Regions from separate parts of the Brevibacillus sp. HD3.3A genome, predicted to be linked through region 2. Evidence: riboswitches for the same ligand, from Rfam matches in the RefSeq annotation. Region 2 holds a riboswitch; each other region holds the start of a gene.

Region 1 (2,199 bases), 560 kb from region 2:
CCCTCGCACCTTTGTCAGGAGTAATCGCTTCTGCCCTTTTCATCACGTGTTTTGCCACCAGCACTTTGGACAAGTCTGCATCCTCAACGAATTTTTTCACGAATTCATCCGCAGGATCGGTCATGATTTCTTCGGGACGCCCGACCTGGATGAAGCGACCGTCTTTCATCAGGGCGATCCGGTCACCGAGCCGCAATGCCTCATGCAGATCGTGAGTAATGAACAAAATAGTCTTTTTCATCGTTAGCTGAAGCTCTAGCAGCTCATCCTGCATGTCTTTTCGAATCAGCGGATCAAGGGCACTGAACGCTTCATCCATCAGCAAAATGTCGGGATTGTTGGCGAGCGCCCGGGCCAGGCCGACCCTCTGCCTCATTCCGCCGCTCAATTGATCAGGGAAGGCATTTTCCCACTCGGAAAGCCCGACGAGCGCAAGCGCTTCGCGTGCTTTTTCTTGCCTCAATCCATGCGGTACTTGCTGAATCTCCAAACCGAATTCGATGTTTTCCCGTACCGTTCGCTGTGGGAAGAGCGCGAAATTTTGAAAAACCATGCCGAGCTTTCTCCTGCGTACCTCGCGCAAATGAGCCGGCTTCATACCAATGAGTTCTTCGCCATCGATCTGAACGCTCCCAGTGGTTGGCTCAATCAGGCGGTTGCAAAGTCGGATCAAGGTAGATTTGCCGCTGCCTGACAGCCCCATAATGACGAAAATTTCGCCCTCTGCTACCGAGAAGCTGATCTGGTTCACACCGATCGATTGCCCTGTCTCTTTAAAAATTTGCTCCTTTGTCCATCCTTGCTCCAACAGCTTTAACGCTGCCTGCGGCTGCTTGCCAAACACTTTCGTCAATTGCCTGACTGTCATTTTGGGCATGAGCCTTTCCTCCCTTTCTTGTTTTCCCAAATGAAAAAACCTGCGAAGTTCCGCTTCCAACCGGACGAACCACCTGCAGACGCTGCCGCTTGTGTACGCTCGATTTTTGCAGAATAACGCAGGCTTACCTAATACCTGGCGCCCCTGTGCAAAAGGCTCCCTGTACGCTGTCTTCCTGATTTCGCTGTTCGTTTTTTGGTTTCATGCACCGGGTTTATGCCGAAATTCATTTGCCGCCCGCCATCCTCGCACATCGACATGCACGCGTATGACAAAAGCCACACATGAAAATCGCCATAAAAAATAGACCTATTTCATCCTTTTTCTCAAGAACAAAGGTCCCAAAGAAAAAGTCTGAAATGGCCTATAAACGCGCCCGAAGAGGACCGCTCCTCTTTTTTCGCATCATTGCCCAGACTTCATCGCTTCATGAACCTTCCCTGCTTTGGCCGACGAGGTTAGCTGACGGGTAGGATGGCAGAGAAGACTTATCTCATCCCTCCTGATTGCTCAGGATTAACCCCAAAAGATTGGTTCCCCCGCTTCCGGGTTGCCCCGGAACTAGGCCGTATGAAATGTTTGAATCAGATTCGGTAATGTGATTTGATTATACGCCTGCTGCCAATTATTGTGAATGCTCGCTTCGGCCTGCTTGCCTCATGCTTGATCGTTCTTTATTTATATCCTGACATTAGCTATCGGTTGCTCACCAATGAAAGCTATTTCGCCTGCTTTCCAGCTTACACGCAAATGCTCACCAGTACAGAATCATCGTAAGCAAACCGCTCGCTAATATCGGTGACCACTTCCCATTCCTCTTCCCCGACGCGAATCGAGTAAATCAGCTCCCGGCCCTGAAACTGGACGTGAGCGACCTTGCCCATGATCCCGTCCGAGCCTTGATGCCAGACGGACAGCTTCAACTGGTCCGGGCGAACAGGCAATACTTGCTGATCGAAAAAAGCGGAAAAATCACGCGAAACGGTGATCGGCAACGATGACGCTCCCTGTTTTTCCAGCAAAAAGGTGTTCGCGGCAGCCCAGTTCCCTTTTAAAAAGTTGGCTCTGCCGACAAACTTGGCGACAAACGGCGACTCCGGGGCGTAGTAAATGTCGTGCGGAGTGCCTGCCTGCTCAACTCTGCCGCCCTTCATCACGACAATGCGATCAGCCATGGCCAGTGCCTCGGATTGATCGTGCGTCACATAGACAATCGACGTACCCAGTTCGCGGTGAATGAACTGGATTTCTTTTCGCATCTGCATGCGCAGCTCGGCGTCCAGACTGCTCAACGGTTCGTCCATCAGCAACAAGGTCGGATT
Region 2 (2,199 bases):
AGCTGCCTCGGATGCTGCCAAGTACAGTGTCTCATACTCTGCTGCACGCGCCTCGTATTGCTTTTTGTCTGCAAGTGCACGGCGAGCAAGTTCATCTTCCCCTTCTGTCAGAGCGAGCTTCACTTGACGATCGCGTTTGTCGATCAGTGTGTTCGCTTCATCCAGTTGTTGGCGGAATTTCTTTTCCAGTGCTACCTGACGGGCGACAGCCACTTCGACTTGTCCGATTTCCACTTCCATATCTCGCATGTATTGATTCAGCATCACTACCGGATCTTCCATGGAATCCAAAGCGTCATTCACCGAAGCTACTGTCAGGTCACGCAAACGTTTAAAAATACTCATGTTTATTTCCTCCTCATCATATCACATCGTGTTATTTCATCCAAAAGCTCTCGCGACTTGAGCAACTCTATGGCTGGCGACGGGTCACATCTTTTTCCCAGGCGTCCAGCGCGTCTTCTTTCAATACTTTTTGGGCCCACTGACGCTCCCAGGCAGGTGGCGCTTCTTTGGGGACATGACTGGGGCGCAGTAAGCGATACCCCAGATAAATCACACCAATGGCCAGTAAGCCGTGGAACAGCAGATGGAGCTTGCCAATCAGCATCAGGAACCCGAAGAGGAAGATCACGATTCCCCAGAAACGCGAACCGGATTGTCCCATAATCTTTCGAGCGCCGTACAGCATGATGACCCCGGGAATCAAAATCCCGATCAGGTCACCGAAGTCGATTCCGATTTGATCCAGCAGAACCAACCCGCCGATTAGCAAGAGAACCAGCCCGAGCAAAACCTTTCCAGACCGTTCACTCATTGCTCGCTTACCTCCTATTCTCTTGTGCATGTGGTGCTTGCTAACTTATGCCCTTATTGTAGCCCCCCGGATAGGCTTTCCATAACGGGCGTGCGGTTGGTTTTTCCCTCCGTCCTTGGACGGAGAGCACTTCCTGCCATAATCGGACGAGCCTGTTTTCGCCCCATTCCAACCGCTCTTGCAATGTCGAAACAAAACGTTACACCTTTAGACAGGATTTTGTGACAAAAATATGAACAAGCAGTCAAAAAAAAGGAAAAATCGGACAAGCAGCGAATCTTCGTAGAGTGCGTGTAAAAAAACATCGAAAAATAGCCGAATTCCGCATGTCGGAAACGGGGGAACCAGTTTTTTGGGGTGAATAGTTGCGTTAGGCAACTTAGGGCGTCCTTTCGACCGAACCCTTCAGCTAACTTCGTAGGCTCACGAAAGGAGCAGTTTCTTTTGCGCAAGGTGGTACTATCTTTATTTATGGCTGGATTGCTTGCTATGGGAGCGGGCGCTGCACATGCGGCGGAGAACACGACACTCGAAGAGGTTGTCGATGATCTGTACGGCGTTCCTTACAAATCTTCAGGCACATCCAAAAAAGGCTTTGACTGCTCCGGTTTCACACGCTACGTATTTGACGCGTTAGGTGTAGACCTGCCGCACAATTCTGCCTCTCAATATGAGTACGGTACAGAAGTTGCACGGAAAGACTTGCAACCAGGAGATCTTGTGTTCTTTAATACAAACGGACGAAGCATCTCTCACGTGGGCATCTACATCGGGGACGGCACATTCGTGCATTCGGAATCCGGCCGCGGAGTCGTCAACACCAAGTTGAACGACCCGTACTACTGGAGCAAGCGTTTTGTTGGTGCCAAGCGCATCAGCTCGCCTGTTCTGGAAGCAAAGGCGGACACTCCGAAAAAGGAAAACGCGGTGCAAGCTGCATCGTTGCCGGAAAATCAACCAAAAAAGAAGTAGTTCGGCAAAAACATAAGAGCCAGGGACAATCGTCTCTGGCTTTTTCTGACGAAATTTAGTACCAGGTCTAAATAGGTGCCCTTACTTATAAGGAAATAAGCATGAATGAAGGGATACTTGTTCCTATTCTGTGAAAGCATGTTATGATAGACAAGGCTGATTCTTTTTTTGCCATGACACTTGTCCACTTATTAATAGAAGTAACTGGGGGTAATTCCGGTGAAAGATCACATTTTAATCGTTGACGACAATCAGGAGATTATTGAACTGCTTGAAGATATTTTGGAAAACGAAGGCTTTCAGGTCTCCTCTGCGGAAAATGGCGAGGATGCACTTGCCCTGCTCAGCCAGGGAGAGCGGCCTAATCTCATTCTGCTCGATATCATGATGCCTAACATGAGCGGCTACGA
Region 3 (2,199 bases), 2.1 Mb from region 2:
AAGGCACTACGAAGGCGATTCGGGTAGAAACCGATGTGATGGGAGAGCTGATGGTGGTCGGCGGGAAGTCAGACCCTGTAGCAGCGGCAGCCGCAGCGCTGAAAGACCTGGAGCATATTCTCAGCAAGTAAAAGCGCAGTTCCTAAACGGCAACAGCTCTGAGCAAGCTTCGTCTGTTTTCCAGCGATCGGCAGGCATGTATTTGCTGCTTTCACGCGCATACTACCGATGTACCACAAACTATCCAAATAGCGGCGAGGGGGCCATACGATGAAGCAATCATCTGATGTCAATGCCGAACTGCAACAAGTTTCTGCCTATCCGACCAAACAGAAGATGAACCAAAAGGATGTCGCTCTGTTTGACGAGCAGAAAGGTTGCGGCTGCACCCCCGAAGCGAAAAACGCGGCAAATACGGAGCAAGGCTAGCTCCACACGAGAAAAGCCGGGTCTCTTTGTGCGAAGAGAAACCCGGCTTTCGTGTGAAACGATTGTTTTATCCGATAAATTCTTGAACCCAGTAGCCGTTCGTGTATCCGACACCGATTTTGGTAAAGGCCGGGTTCATAATGTTTTTGCGGTGGCCATCACTGTTCATCCATTGCGTCATGACTTCTTCAGGGCTGCGTTGACCCATGGCGATGTTCTCGCCCGCAGTCATATAAGAGATGCCAAACTGCTTCATCATGTCAAATGGCGAACCGTACGTAGGGCTTGTATGGTCGAAGTAGTTGTTGTTCGACATGTCCGCTGCTTTTGCAAGTGCCACTTTGGACAAAGAAGCGTCCATCGTCACGGGAGCCAGTCCTGCTTTGGCGCGTTCCTGATTGACGAGATCAGCGACTTGCTTGGCGAAATCTCCTGTTTTAGCCTGGTCAGCTTGTCCGGTTGGAGCCGCAGGTGTAGTTGCAACTGGTTGCGCAGGTGCTTGCGGTGCTGTTTGCGCTGGTTTTTGTACGGGCTTTTGCACTGGCTGCTGCTGAACAGGTACTTGCTTTACTGGTGGAACAACAACCTGGTTTTGCTGGGCATTGGATGCAAAAGGCAATTGTCCCGCATATGGAATCCATTGATAGGAAAATTGATATGGTGTACTGTTACCGTTTTTCAACGGGCAGTTTGCGGAAGTTGCAGCAGAAGCAGAAGTAGTAAATCCGGTCAAGGCCAAGCCCAATCCCAGAGTCATGGCGATGGCAGTAGCTCCAAAACGTTTCATATTCACATCGTCTCCTTTTTTTGGCCTACGAGGTTAGTTGTCGGATTCGGGTTGAGGAAACAACCCTACGCTCCTTCGAGCGATTCACCCCATAGCGGGTTTTGTTGACCCGCGTAAAAGATCCCCCGCACTTCCATTCGTGAGGAAGTTTCGGCGTATTGGTTTGGCATGACCCAGAATATCAGACCATCCCGCCCGAAATAAAGGAGTAATATCTGCCAATCTGCTGGAAACGTTGGTGCTAGTGCGTTTATTTCGCTTCGTCTTCGTCGTCCTTCCACGCTGTCAATCCGCCGAGCAGCGCTTTTGCCTCATATCCGTGCTCGCGCAGCAAAGCTGCCGCTTTTTGGGCTTTATTTCCCGTTGTGCATACAGTGATGATCTGTCTTTCTTTGACGGCCCGTTCTGTTTCTTCATCTAATAGTTTGGCGTCTTGCGCAAGCATGTGCACGTAAGGAACATTTCGCGTGTCAGCGAATTTGCTTTCCACACTGCCTGTCTGAAATTTGGCTTCGTCGCGAACATCAAGGAACAAAATCGGAGTACCCTTTTCCAAAAGTTGCTTGATTTCTTGCTTTGTATACACTTCTTTTGACATGAATCATCCCTCCAGAACCTTAGTGTATCAGGTGAGAAACGGGCCGTGTAGCATCTAAATAGTTGATTATAGCGTATTTGTATGATAGAATGATAGTATTACTTGAATAATTAAGCCTAATTCATCGAGGTGCATAATGATGCTGATGGATAACGTTTTTGGATTCCCGATTCACACTGGCGCGGTCATCGGAGCCGCAAGGATGGGAGAGAGGAAGGGCTTTCGTCGTTTTAGGTTTTCAAAAAGTTTTGGTTTTAACATGGCAGTTCCGTCCTATGACACTTTCATATTGTCGAAGTAGAATAAATTCACATATCATGAAGGCGTATTGCAATCAGATGTTGGAGTATTTCTTCATGATATGTGAGCTTTATTTGCCTCGGTA

What was found. Region 2 has a riboswitch for cyclic di-AMP ahead of HP435_RS05085 (C40 family peptidase). Riboswitches for the same ligand answer to the same signal wherever they lie in the genome.
Region 1: it holds a riboswitch for cyclic di-AMP, as region 2 does, so the genes downstream of both, HP435_RS02420 (quaternary amine ABC transporter ATP-binding protein) here and HP435_RS05085 (C40 family peptidase) in region 2, are expected to answer to the same signal.
Region 3: it holds a riboswitch for cyclic di-AMP, as region 2 does, so the genes downstream of both, HP435_RS14675 (CAP domain-containing protein) here and HP435_RS05085 (C40 family peptidase) in region 2, are expected to answer to the same signal.

Annotation. Positions count from the first base shown of each region.
Region 1 covers NZ_CP085874.1:439,972-442,170, reverse strand. The annotation lists gene HP435_RS02420 (quaternary amine ABC transporter ATP-binding protein) at 1-877, opposite strand, end outside; cyclic di-AMP (ydaO/yuaA leader) riboswitch at 1,309-1,455, opposite strand; gene HP435_RS02415 (ABC transporter ATP-binding protein) at 1,618-2,199, opposite strand, start outside.
Region 2 covers NZ_CP085874.1:996,748-998,946, reverse strand. The annotation lists gene HP435_RS05095 (PspA/IM30 family protein) at 1-345, opposite strand, end outside; gene HP435_RS05090 (LiaF transmembrane domain-containing protein) at 413-817, opposite strand; cyclic di-AMP (ydaO/yuaA leader) riboswitch at 1,121-1,254, shown strand; gene HP435_RS05085 (C40 family peptidase) at 1,262-1,789, shown strand; gene HP435_RS05080 (response regulator transcription factor) at 2,009-2,199, shown strand, end outside.
Region 3 covers NZ_CP085874.1:3,055,206-3,057,404, forward strand. The annotation lists gene HP435_RS14665 (homoserine dehydrogenase) at 1-131, shown strand, start outside; gene HP435_RS14670 (hypothetical protein) at 271-429, shown strand; gene HP435_RS14675 (CAP domain-containing protein) at 497-1,216, opposite strand; cyclic di-AMP (ydaO/yuaA leader) riboswitch at 1,224-1,382, opposite strand; gene HP435_RS14680 (rhodanese-like domain-containing protein) at 1,467-1,814, opposite strand.